One region of the Gemella sp. 27098_8_149 genome, then DNA from elsewhere that is predicted to be linked to it. Evidence: riboswitches for the same ligand, from Rfam matches in the RefSeq annotation. Region 1 holds a riboswitch; the other holds the start of a gene.
The links. Region 1 has a riboswitch for thiamine pyrophosphate ahead of O3801_RS05860 (ECF transporter S component). Riboswitches for the same ligand answer to the same signal wherever they lie in the genome.
Positions count from the first base shown of each region.

Region 1 (6,835 bases):
TCTATGACTTACAATAATAAATGATTGTCCAGTAAGTCTTTTATTTTCTTCAATCCAATCCATTATAAATGAGCAGGCTCTTTCATCAAGATGAGTAAAAGGTTCATCAAGAAGCAATAGCTCAGTTTTTTGGCTTAATAAACACATAAGTTGAATAAGTTTTCGCTGACCACCGCTATAATAATATAGACTTTTATCAAGTTCTTTTTCTAAATTAAATTCTTTTAAAAGTCTTTCTTGCCATAAGGTAGCGTGTTCCCAAATATCTTTTTGCATTGAAATCTCTTCACGAGGCATCAAGCTAATAAACTGTTGAAATGCATCTTGTAAACAAGTACTTATTTTTTTATATAACTTCCTTGATTTTTTTACCTTTTCTTCATTAAAGTATATCTTTCCATCGTATTTTTTTAATTGTGAAATAGCATGTAATAATGTTGTTTTTCCTGTTCCATTATCTCCCGTTAAAGTCGTAATTCCTTTAAATATATGAAAATTATCGATATTTAATAATTCTTTTTTCCCTTGTTGAATAGAAATATTTTCTAGTCTTAAAATTTGTTCAGATTGAGTGTTGTTGCATAATTTCACATTAGAATTTTTAGATGTTGGATTTGTTACCAACTCTAAATTCCCATCAGAAAGATAAGTAAAGGTGTCTGCATAATTCAAGTATAGTCGGTGCTCGTGATCGCATACGATTATAGTTACACCATGGTTGTTTAAGTCTTTTAGAAGATTCAGAAGAGAATTACGAGTCTTCTTATCAACATTGGCAAATGGCTCATCTAAAATTAAAATTTCACTTCCCATAGCTAATGCTACTGCAAATGCAGCTCGTTGACGCTCTCCCCCAGATAATGTATGAATGTGTTTTGTAGAAATTTCTTCAGTATTTGTAATAGACAAAGCGTAGTCTAATTTTTCATCAATAATTTGTGGCTCTAGACATAAATTCTCTAATGCAAATATTATTTCTTCTTCCAAAGTAGGCATAACAAATTGATTAATCGCATGTTGCATGACATACCCTATATTTTTAACATGTTCTTGCATAGGAATATCAACAATATTTTTCCCCTTGTAAGTAATTACTCCCTCGTAATGTTCTTTATTTAATTTACAAATAGTACGAAGTAGGGTAGACTTACCACTACCAATATTTCCGGTTAAAACTAACCAACTATGTTCTTTTATTTTTAAACTAACATTATCAAATAAGACTTTATCTTTAATTTTCAAAGAAAAATTATCGATTTCTATGATATTCATTATTTATTACCACTGTTTTGTACTTTATTTACGATGTTCAAGATTAGTTTAACACAGACAACTCCGAAGAAAAATACAGAAATAAAACGTACAATTAGAATTGCTAGAATCATACCTACAGAAAATGCTTCATAACCAGCTTGGAAATATTTATAAGCGAAGCTAAATAGCGTAATACCTACGGCAGAAAGGAATAGTGAAAATGTATCGTAGCGTTTGTATCTTGTAGCTAAGAAACCAACTTCAGATCCTACTCCTTGTACTAATCCTGAAACAAGAACCGCAGCACCAAAGTATGAACCATATAACATCTCTGCTAATGCTCCTAGAACTTCACCAAGTGTAGCACTACCTGGTTTTTGAATAAGTACTGCAGCAACTGGACCAGCCATAACCCACAACCCAAATAAAATTGAGTTTGCAAAAGGTGCGTACCCTACTGCTCCAAGAGCAGCTTTTAACGGAACGTAAACCAAGCTTGTTGCAAGGAATATCCCCCCGAATAAGAAACCTATTAAGGCTATAGTAATTATGTCCTTTGTAGACCATTTTTTCATAAGAAAAACCTCCTGTTATTTTTTATTCATTAAAACAACAAGAGGTATTTTTAAATTATATATATACTTTAAAATAGACTTGATAAAGATTAAACATTTTCCTACGGCTGTCCTAACAACATCAGGTTCTATGGGTATATTCTCAGCAAAAAGCACCCCAAATGTTTTAATGATTAGTTAAAATTATAACATGAGTTGATAACGGTGTCAAAAAAGTAGCTTACAGAAAAAATTTATTTAATTTTTTTAGCTAGCATAGTAGCAAAACGCAGTTTAAATCTATTACCATTAGCATCAGTCTTATGAAGCTGTCCGAAATCCTCATTATATTTAATAAATTCCCAGTCTTTATAATATTCTTTTAGTTCATTTTCTTTAAAAGTAAAAGGGAAAGGAAGTGGACAAGGTGCATCATCAGTAGACATTGCTGCTACTATCAAATTATAACCACCAATATTAGTTTGATTTTGCATATTTCTAATAACTTTAGGAATAGATTGTTCTTCGATAAACATTAAAACTACTGTTGAAAGAATGAAGTCATAGGTATTTCTAAGGGCTGCTGTGTTGATATCATAGCTTCCTATTTTAATATCTAAATTTTCAATTTTAGATGTTTCCATTAAAAATTCTAGAGCAGGAATATTATTATCTACGGCAGTCACCTCAAAACCAAGTTTAGAAAGAAATAAAGAATTACGACCTTGACCAGAGCCTAAGTCTAATGTTTTACAAGGCTTAATAGTCTTTAGGGCTTCTACTACTTCAGAATGAGCAGGGTTAATATCGTATTTGTTTGAAAAGTAGTTTTTAGGTTCGCAGTAGAACTCTAAGAAACATTCTAAGTCATCAGATAAAGGCGCGACACGATGCCATGCTTGCGGTTCTACAAAAGGAATATTACTCTCAGGAGTGAAAATGTGCTCAGCTATAACTTCATTATCTTCAGTTAATTCTGTAAATTGGAGTTTTCCTTTAAGAATAGTTAATTTTGCCCAGACGTCTTTTCTAGTATTGTGTTTTTGCCTAAATGGTTTAGGAAGTGTTTCGGCTGTCCAAAGTGGTAATTGTTTATAGCATACTAAGTTTTTTGTCATACTAATCTCCTTATTGGTTGTTAAGTTTAATTTAATTATATCATTTAAAATATAAAAATAAAATAGTAGGGGAATTTAGCGCTTATGTCTTTATGATGTTGAACTAATCTCTTTGTGTTATAATAAGATAGATAATAAATATAAGTGAGGTATTGAAAAAATGGTAAAAGTGTTATTTGTCTGTTTAGGAAATATCTGTCGTTCACCTATGGCAGAAGCAATATTTAGAGATATGGTAGAAAAAGAAGGTTTAAGTGAAAAAATACTTATTGATTCAGCTGCAACAAGTAGTTGGGAACACGGTAATCCAGTTCACAGTGGAACTAGAAAAGAACTTGCTAAAGTTGGTATCGGTGTAGAAGGGATGTATTCTCGTATTCTAAACGATAATGATTTAGATGCAGATTATATCGTGGGAATGGATGACAGTAATATAGAAAATATAAAAAAATTTATTGCAGGTAGAAAAACAGGAGAGGTTAAGAAATTATTAGAGTATGCAGGAGAAGATAGAATTATCGATGATCCGTGGTATACAGGAGATTTCAAAACAACTTTTAATGATGTAACTAAAGGATGTACGGCTTTATTAGATAAAATCAAGAAAGACAATCTTTAATAGGGTAAAATAGGATATGTACTAATATTAAATTACATGCAAGGAGGAAATGGAGTAGGAAAAGTTTTGAAGAGCTCAACAAGAAGATGTTGCAAAAACTATTGTTGACTTTGTAAGAGAAAGTATTTAAGGAGAAAATCATGATAAACATTAGAATGGTTGAATTAGAAGATGCGGAGAAATTAGTGAATATTTATAGACCTTATGTAGAACATACGGCAATAACCTTTGATTATACTGTGCCAAGTGTACATGAGTTTGAAGAGAAAATTTCGAAAGTTATACAAAGATATCCGTTTTTAGTATCAACAGAAGGAAATGACATACTAGGATACGCCTATGCTAGTGAGTTTTATCCAAAAGACGCATACAAATGGACAGCTGAGATTACAATCTACCTAGATGAAAAAGCTCGTGGTAAAGGTGTTGGAGAGAAGCTGTATTCTGAACTTGAAAAACAACTTTATGACAGAGGAATATGTAGATTGACATCATGTATTGCCTATCCAGATGAAGGGAGTATTTCTTTCCATGAAAAAAGAGGATTTAGAAAAGTAGCTCACTTTGAGAAAGTAGGTTATAAGTTTAATCGTTGGTATGATGTAGTTTGGTATCAAAAAGATATTAGAGAAAATATTGAATAGAAGAAAGCCCCACAAGAAAAGTCTTGTGGGGTTTAGTTTTTATTCTGACACTTTTTGAGCAAGTATTATAGCATATGGATAAGGAGAAGCTGTAATATTCTCAGAATAACTGATGATTTTCCAATCTTCATAATATTCCTTAAGTTCTCCTTCAATAAAAGTGAAAGGAAGTGGCATTAGAGGACGACCGTATTTTGTCGCATTTAATGCACTGACAATTAGGTTGTAACCATTAAGGTGTGTTTGTTGTTTTATGTTAGAAATAATACTTTGAATTCTTGTTGCATTCAAATACATGAAAACATCTGTAGAGAAAATAAAGTCATAACTCCCCTTAATATTAGCATTTGCAATGTCATGGTCAATTACATTTATATCTAGTTGTTCTTTAATAGAAATATCTGTTAATTCGTGTAAAAACTCAGCATTGTAATCTATTGCCGTAACATCAAAATCTAATAATGATAGGTAGAGTGAATGTCTACCCTTACCGGCACCAAGATCTAATGTTTTACAAGGACTAATAACTTTTATTGCATTGATAAATTCTGAATGAGGAGTATTTAATTTATACTTATTATAGAAATAGTCTTCACGCGAACAATAAAATTCTAGATTAAATTGTAAATCCGTAGAGTTAGGTGTAATTTTAAAAACACTGAGAGGTTCAATAAGTTCAACTTCACTTTTGGGATTTAGTGAATATTGTCTAATAATTTCATTTTCTAAATTAAGAAAAGCAAATTTCATTTTACCTTTTATGATTGTTAATTTTGTCCAAACTCCACTTTCTGTAAAGAAGCCCTCTTTATAAATTTTAGGTAAAGAGAGAGCAGTAACAGTAGGCGTACGTTTAAAACAAAGTAAGTTACTTTCCATATGCTGCTCCTTTTTGGATAATTTACTAACATTATATCATGTGAAATGCTTGATTAAAAATGATAACCGAAAGAACTATCTAAATACAATATAAAAAACATTATTATATCATTAGTGATATTAGAGTATTGCTATTTACAAGTTCTTTATTTTGATTTATTATAGAAACAAGAGATTAATAAAGTAGGTGTTTTTATGAGAACAATAGTGATTTCAGATATTCATGGAAGTTTTTATACAATGAGAAAATTATTAGACGAGGTAAAATTTAATAGAGAGCATGATAAGTTAATATGTCTGGGAGATATGTGTGATAGAGGAAAGAATACAAAGTTAGTCTGGGAATTTTTCTATAACTTGCAACAAGAATTTCCTCATCATGTAGTTCTATTAGGAAATCATGAGGATATGTTTAATTTGGCTATAAAAGAAGCGAGATATGGTAATAATCTTTCTGTAAGACAGGATCATTATTTTAGAAATAGTGGTTTAACAACACTACAATCATTTTACCCAGAGGCTACAGTTGAAACTAGAGGTATTTATTTTAAAAAATTTGCTGCTGAACATAAGCCTTTGAGAAAGTGGATTAAGAACCTCCCAACAAGATACGAAAATTCAGATTATTATTTCGTTCATGCTGGTGTAGATTTTACGAAGAATTTTTGGGATCAAACACATAGAGATATGATTTGGATAAGAGAACCATTTTTAAGCAGTAATGACAAATACAATAAAATAGTATTTCATGGACATAGTCCTGTAAAACAAGAACCATATTATGATAAAAAAGAAAATAGATTTAATATAGATGGTGGCTGTGTATATGGCGGAAAGTTAAACGTAGTAGTAATAGATGAAAGTAGTTTAACAGTAAAACAAAGTGCAATATTAAAAGAAGATATTTATAAAAAATAAAAGATGAGCAGGTATAGATAGAATCTATATCTGTTCATCTTTTTAATTTAGTCAAAAAAAAACCGAGCACATTTGTCTCGGTCTCTTATAGAAAAGGAAAGTTTATGAAGTTTATAACTATTTACTAGTTATGGATTAATTATAATCTTTGAACCTTAAATATACTTAAAATTTAGTTTTAAGTTATTAAGGTTAATTTTTCATAAAAAGTATTGATTTAAAAGCTTTTTAAAAGAAAAATAATACTTAAAAGTTAAAAATATTATTTTAAGTAAATAACAAAACTAAGGAAACTAAAATTACTTTAACATTTCTAAATATTTCTAAATTGTTACAAAATGTATTTTGTATTACAAAATCTAAAATCTATTGATTATACTTTGGAAAATGAATTATAATATAGGAGAAGTAATTATTAAAGAATTATTAATAAGGAGAAAATACCTATGAAAAAACAGGGACTAAAATTAACTGGTAAGGTTCTAGCAGGACTAGTGTTATTTTCAGGAATAACTGCAGTACCAACTAAAGCTATCGATGTAAAACCTGCCGCTGTAGATGTAAATGTGAAAAATGTAAAAGCAAGCGTTTATGAAAAAGAAGGACACTTCTATGCTAAATTAGTAGCTGATAAAGAAGTAGCAAATGTTGTAGCTCGTATTACAACTGAAACTAAAGCTCAATTTTTAATTAAAAGAGATATTATTAAAGCTGGAGAAGAAGTTGTAGTAGAATTAGACTTAGCTGCACAAGTTCCAACTAGAAAATTACCTCACACAGGTGTTAAAAAAGAGTCATTCAATACTGTAACTGAATTAGCAGGGCACACATTCAAAATTGCTGTAAGTT
Region 1 is NZ_JAPWCB010000011.1:14,816-21,650, forward strand. Features, by position in the region: gene O3801_RS05855 (ATP-binding cassette domain-containing protein) at 1-1,272, opposite strand, end outside; gene O3801_RS05860 (ECF transporter S component) at 1,272-1,829, opposite strand; TPP riboswitch at 1,911-1,999, opposite strand; gene tehB (SAM-dependent methyltransferase TehB) at 2,063-2,926, opposite strand; gene O3801_RS05870 (low molecular weight protein-tyrosine-phosphatase) at 3,087-3,545, shown strand; gene O3801_RS05875 (GNAT family N-acetyltransferase) at 3,686-4,189, shown strand; gene tehB (tellurite resistance methyltransferase TehB) at 4,229-5,068, opposite strand; gene O3801_RS05885 (metallophosphoesterase family protein) at 5,264-5,986, shown strand; gene O3801_RS05890 (CAP domain-containing protein) at 6,433-6,835, shown strand, end outside.

Region 2 (6,835 bases), on a different contig from region 1:
TTTTCCAGAATCCCCAACGTAGAAAATGTTTATAGAAACAAATTACCATACTTGGGTAAAAAGCGAATATTCCTGCAGCAGGTGCTGTTCCCATTAAAATAAGCCCCTTAGTCTTTGTCTTCATAGCAACTTTCTGCGCAAGAAGTCCTCCTAAAGAGTGCCCCAATACAATCGGAGCTTCATCTAGCGTTTCTATTAGATCTACAATATCATCAGCAAATTCATCTAAACTAACATCTGCTACCTTTTTTTCAACTTCTTCATAAGGTAAATCATGATATCTTAAAGTTGGAGTATATACATTTAAACCTAATTTTTCTAATTCATTAACAAATTCTCCCCAAACAGTTCCATCACACCATGTACCATGTATTAATACTATATTCGTCATAAAAATTCCTCCTACTATTATTTAGTAATCTTTTTTTCACACTAATTATATAACTTATATTCATATTTATCAATTGATAATAAAAAGTAGAACAAAAAATTAATCTAACTCTTTGTTCTACTATTATTATCATGCCTTAAAAATTATCAAGGAATGATTAAACTTTGGAGGCTAATTTTAGAATTGTTCGATCATTTCACGAACAGTTTTTTCAATATTATCTGAATATGCGATTGCTGATATAATAGATATACCATCAACATCTGTTTTCATAATATCTTTAATATGTTGTGTCTGAATACCACCGATTGCGACTAATGGCATTTGTGGTAATAATCTTCTCATTAACTCTAGACCTTCATAACCTATAGCACCGCCAGCATCATCTTTTGATTGTGTGACATATACAGGTCCTACACCAACATAATCTACATATTCAACTTTGGATTGTTTAAATTCTTCTTCATTTCCTATAGAAAGACCTATTATTTTATTAGGCATTAATTTTCTAATTTCATCAACACCTAGGTCGTCCTGCCCTACATGTACTCCGTCAGCATCTATTTCTAATGCTAACTCTATATCATCATTAACAATAAACGGAACATTGTATTTTTTACAAAGATCTTGTAGTTTTATTGCTAATTCTACTTTTTCCTTACCTTCTAATGCTCCTTCACCTTTTTCACGAAATTGAAATAAAGTTATTCCACCTTTTAAAGCATCTTCAACTACTGTATATAAATCCTTACCTAAGCAAGTAGTAGTTCCACAAATAAAATATAATTTTAATAGTTCTTTATTAAACATAATTATTTCACCTTTTTAAATGTTTCAATATCTTTATCAGTGATTTCATATAACGCATTAATAAATTCGACTTTGAATGTTCCAGGAAGATGTCCATTAGGACGTTTTTCTGCCATTTCCCCGGCAATATTATATGCTAACATAGCTGTCTCTAATGATTTTAATTCTTCACCTTTCTCTAGTCCAACAAAACTTGCTAGAACTGCCCCTAATAAGCATCCTGTTCCAATAACTTTAGGCATCATTGCGCTTCCGTTATGGATAGTTACTACTTCTCCGTTGACTGCAATAGCATCTACTTCACCAGTTACTACTATAGGGATATTATACTTAGCATTTGCTGCTAAGGCAATTTCATCAATATTATCTACTCCCGCACTATCAACTCCCTTAGAAGCTACATTTATTCCTACTAAAGATGCAATTTCTCCAGCATTTCCTCTGATAGCTGCTAATTTGTAATTGTTGATTAAATCATCTGATACTTTTTTTCTATAAGCTCCCGCTCCACAAGCTACAGGATCTAATACTGCGGGTACATTGTATTTTTCAGCTATTTTAAGTGCCTCTTGGTATAATTTCCAAGTTTCATCTGTTAATGTACCAATATTAATTAATAATCCTCCAGCATATTTTAATAAGTCTTCTAAATCTTCTGGATATTCACTCATCGCTGGTGATGCTCCTAGTGCTACTAATCCATTTGCTGTGAAATTTTTAACTACATCATTAGTTATACAAATTACTAATGGTGCTTTCTCTTTTAATAATTTTAAACTTGTCATATTTATAAATCTCCTTTAAATGCTATATGATTCACAGGGCCATTTCCATGACCTAGCTCTGGTGTGTATTTAATTGCGGCTGTAATAAATTTTTTCCCAATTTCTACAGCTTCAACAATACTTTTTCCTTTTGCTAATTCTGCTGTAATAACTGCTGAAAATGTACAACCTGTTCCATGTGTATGGTTGGTCTTAAATCTTTCGCTAGTCCATACTTTTTTAGTTCCATCATTTAAAAATAAATAATCTTTCGCTTCTCCTGTTAGATGTCCACCTTTTATAACGACTGACTTACATCCAACTTCATCGATAATGAATTTACCTGCACGATTAACATCATCTTCTGTTAATATTTTAAAATTAACAATTTCTTCTGCTTCAGGTACATTTGGTGTAATAATAGTTGCTAGTGGTAATATCTCTTCTTTTAGGTGTTTTCTCGCAACATCGTCTATCAATTTATCCCCACTTGTCGCAACCATGACTGGATCAACAACATAAGGAACATCTTTAGGTAAATACTTCTTAATTAATTTCATCATATCAGCATTTGCTATCATTCCAGTTTTTATACTATCAGGTGTTATATCATCAAACACACTTTTTAATTGCGCTTCTAATATATCTAAATCTAAATTTCTTATCATTTGAACACCTAACGTATTTTGTGCAACGACACTAGTAACTACAGCCATTCCATACACTTCTCGTGCTTGAAAACTTTTTAGATCTGCCATAATTCCTGCTCCACCCGTTGGATCAATTCCTGCAATAGTTAATGCAATATTTAGTTTACTCATGCCCTATACCTCTAAATCCCAACGTTCTTGTGTATAAGCCATATTGAAGAAACGACGTTCATGTTCACAACTTTCTAAGAAGTTTTTAATAAGTCTTTGTTTACCTTCTTCACTCATAAATTCAGCTTCACGATTGATAATTTTGTGATACTCAGTAAGTACTTCATCTACTAAGCCATCAGCATAAAACTCAACCCAGAATTTTAGTGGGTGGTCTTCAGCTAAATTGTGATTAGCTAAAATCTTTCTAGCTACCATTTTATAAATCCATGGACATGGCGCCATTGCACTTAGTGTTTCTGCCATACCAAATGCAAAGGCATTGTAGTACATATGTTTTATATAATGGTCTGCAGATGGATACCACTCTCCGCCTTTAATAATTTCTTGATAATCTCTCCCTATGTAATCTGCTAAGTTCTTGTGTGCAGCAATTTCCTCATTTAATACAAAATTAATCTGACCTAAGAAAAAGTTTTTTTCAACTTTATCATTACTTTTTGCTAAAAGAATGGCATAAATATCGCTAAAGTTCTCTAAATAAAGTGCATCAGCTTTCAGATAGTGCTCTACTGCTTTCTCTGATAAATCAGCACGAATTAATCCTTGAATAAAGCCATCATTATATATTTTATCAACGATTGGTAATGCCTTCTCTTCCATAATATCAGTAATAAGTTTCATAGGTATATCCCCCTAAATATATTTAATTTTAGTATAAAATAATATCACTTATGATAAATAAAAAAGTCCCCTTACTAACGTAAGAGAACTCTGAAACATATATTACTCATAGTATATTTTCCAATTGCATTGGATTAATTCTATTTTGAAAATATTCACGTTTCCTACGCTAGCATTATCTAGTTCAGGTCAAAGGGTCTAACTATGTTATCTCAGCCTACTGGCTCCCCCAGTGATTTTACTCTATTCACTTTCTAAATCGTAGCATAGAAAATATAAAATGTCAACAATTTAGTTTAAGGGCTTACAAAATTTATATAATTAAATTACTTTTATATCATAGAACTTTTTATAATAATATTTTTTCATATTTTAAAATTAACCTCTTTTCAAATATGGCAAATTTGTGAATTATCAATGTAATTTTATTGTAAATTTCGTCTATTTTAGGTTGTAAATGAAATTAGTTATCACTTTTTTCTTTATTAATTGACACTCTTGTATTATAATAGTTATGATAAATTTTATAATCACAAAATACAATTTTTAAGGAGAAATTTCTATAATTATGAAGAATAAAACATTATTAAAAGTTCTTTCTGCTTCTGCAATATTCACTGCAATCGCAGCAATAGAATCTTATGATCACAACGCATTCGCTACTGAAGTTGCAGCAACTGCTACTAACAATCAAAGCGATGTAGAAACAAAAACAGTACCTCAAGATGTTAAGAATTTACCAGATGGTACATACGATATTAAATCAGAAGCATTTAAATTCTACGGTAAAGATGGGGATCCATCTATGGCCTCGGCTGGATTAGACAAAGATAATACAAAATTGATTGTTAAAAATGGACAATACTCTGTAAATGTGAATTTCAAACCTATTGATTTGTTCAATCAGAAAGGTTACCTTGGTGATTTAAAATATTACGATGGTGATAAAACACATAGTAATCGCTACGATATTCAAGACAATGAGTTTAAAGATACGACTATCGTTGAAAATTATTCAGAAAATGAAAAAGATGCTTTTATAGATGTATACAAGAAAAAATTTCCTGGACGCACAGTTTATCCTAAAACTTTATCTTATAATGTAGACAAAAATAAAATCGACGCTAACAATAAACTGGAAACATATACTCAAGTATTCGTTCCTGTAATGGAAGCTTTCCCTACTGGTTCAGGTACTCAACGAATGATCCTTGAATATAATTTAAATTCATTAACTACAAAAACTATAACAGAACCTAAATATAATCTTGTACCACTAACAATGATGGATGCAACTGCTAACACTAAATCAATGGGAGATGGTGCAATCGACAAATCAAAAACTCGTGTTGAAAAAGTTGGAGATACATATCACTACTATGTAACTGCGAAAGATTTAGCATTCGGACCATACGTTGGTGAATTAACAAATCTTACAGTTAATGGTACAACTGCTACTCTAACTGAACTTGGTGGTTCAAATCACGAAAAACTATACCACTTCACAAGTAAAGAAAAATACGATGTAGTTAATGTGACAGTTGATGTTGACGCTGGTGGTAGACCATTCCACAAAAATACACCTGCACGTTTTGCATTCGATTGGGCTAAAGCTACTCCACTTACTAAAACTATCGTAAATCAACTTCAAAATGAAGAAAAAGCTAAAGCAAATGAAAAAGTTGCTACCGATAAAAAAGCTAAAGAAGAAAAAGCACGTATCGAAGCTGAAAAACTAGCTAAAGAAAAAGCTGAAAAAGAACGTATTGAAAGAGAAAAACTAGCTAAAGAAAAAGCTGAAAAAGAGCGTATCGAAAGAGAAAAACTAGCTAAAGAAAAAGCTGAAAAAGAACGTATTGAAGCTGAAAAACTAGCTAAGGAAAAAGCTGAAAAAGAAAGACTTGAAAGAGAAAAACCACCTGTAACTGCTAAAGGTGAACCTGCAATTGAAGAGAAACCTGAATTTGATTTAGATGGGTTCATTAGTAACCATAAAGGGCCAATTACAGTTAAAGGAGAAGCTACAATATTAGAAAAACCTGAATTTGATTTAGATGGGTACCTTAGAGAACAAAAACGATTGACTGAAGAAACAACTACTACATCAGATAAAAAACCACTTATCAATGATATCTTTGGACAATCTGAAGTTAAAGATACGTTTGTAGCTACTCCAGTAAGCACTAAAGAATCTAATGTCACTACTGTAAATGTTAAAAAATCATTAGCAAACACTGGTGTTAATACTGCAACTACAGGCTTCTTCGGATTAGTAACTTTACTATCTGCATTTATCTTACGTAGAAAAACTAATAAATAATTATTATTAAAACAAGTTTGGTGAATTCCAAGCTTGTTTTAATTTGTGTCTAAATTGTGACTTGTTTTTGAAGTTTTTGAGAAAAAAAGACCTGTTTTTAGGGATAGTTGATATCAATTATCATTTTTTTCTTTATTTTTTATAGCTTTTGTATTATAATAGTGGTAACGATTTAATATCTAATAATATACAAAATAAAGGAGAAAATTCCTAATATGAAAAATACAACATTATTAAAAGTTTTGTCAGCAACTGCAATTTTTTCTGCTGTTGCAGCAATCGAAGCATACGATCAAGATAGTTTTGCATTCGCAGCGGAAGAAACACCTGTTGTAGCAAATACAACAACTTCTGCTACGAAGCCAACTACTACGCAACCTACAGCGCCAGCATCTACTACTGGAGAAACTAATTCATCAGCAACTCCAGCAGTGAACTCTGCTGCAGCCCCCGCAACTACGCCAGCAACAGCAACTACTGCTCCTAAAGCTGAAGAACCAGCAACTGTAGCTCAAGATGTTAAAGCTTTAAAAGATGGGGAATATAAGATTAGTGCTGAAGCATTAAAATTCCATGAAGAAGGTCGTCCTTCTATGGCTGCCGCTGCAATCGATAATGAAAAAACAAAATTAATAGTAAAAAATGGAGAATACTCTGTAAATGTTTCATTTAAACCTATCACATTTGGTGGTCTTACTGGTTATTTAGGAGATTTAAAATACTATGATGGAGATAAGACACATGCAGATCGTGAAAAAATTGATGATCATGAGTATAAAGACTCAACTATAGTTGAAAATTACAGTGCCAATGATACTGACAATTTCGTAGATGTCTACAAAGAAAAATTCCCTAATCGTACTGTTTATCCAAAAACTGTTACTTTCAATGTAGATAAAAATAAAATTGATGCTAATAATAAACTAGAAACATTTACTAAAGTGTTTGTTCCTGTTATGGAATCTATTGGTAAAAAGAATAATACTCCTGGAACTGGAACTCAAAAAATGATTTTAAAATTTGATTTATCTTCTTTAGCTAGAAA
Region 2 is NZ_JAPWCB010000025.1:1,758-8,592, forward strand. Features, by position in the region: gene O3801_RS07925 (alpha/beta fold hydrolase) at 1-391, opposite strand, end outside; gene thiE (thiamine phosphate synthase) at 569-1,201, opposite strand; gene thiM (hydroxyethylthiazole kinase) at 1,204-1,986, opposite strand; gene thiD (bifunctional hydroxymethylpyrimidine kinase/phosphomethylpyrimidine kinase) at 1,989-2,786, opposite strand; gene tenA (thiaminase II) at 2,790-3,470, opposite strand; TPP riboswitch at 3,614-3,711, opposite strand; gene O3801_RS07950 (hypothetical protein) at 4,039-5,790, shown strand; gene O3801_RS07955 (peptidase) at 6,006-6,835, shown strand, end outside.
Region 2: another riboswitch for thiamine pyrophosphate. It lies ahead of tenA (thiaminase II); the one in region 1 lies ahead of O3801_RS05860 (ECF transporter S component).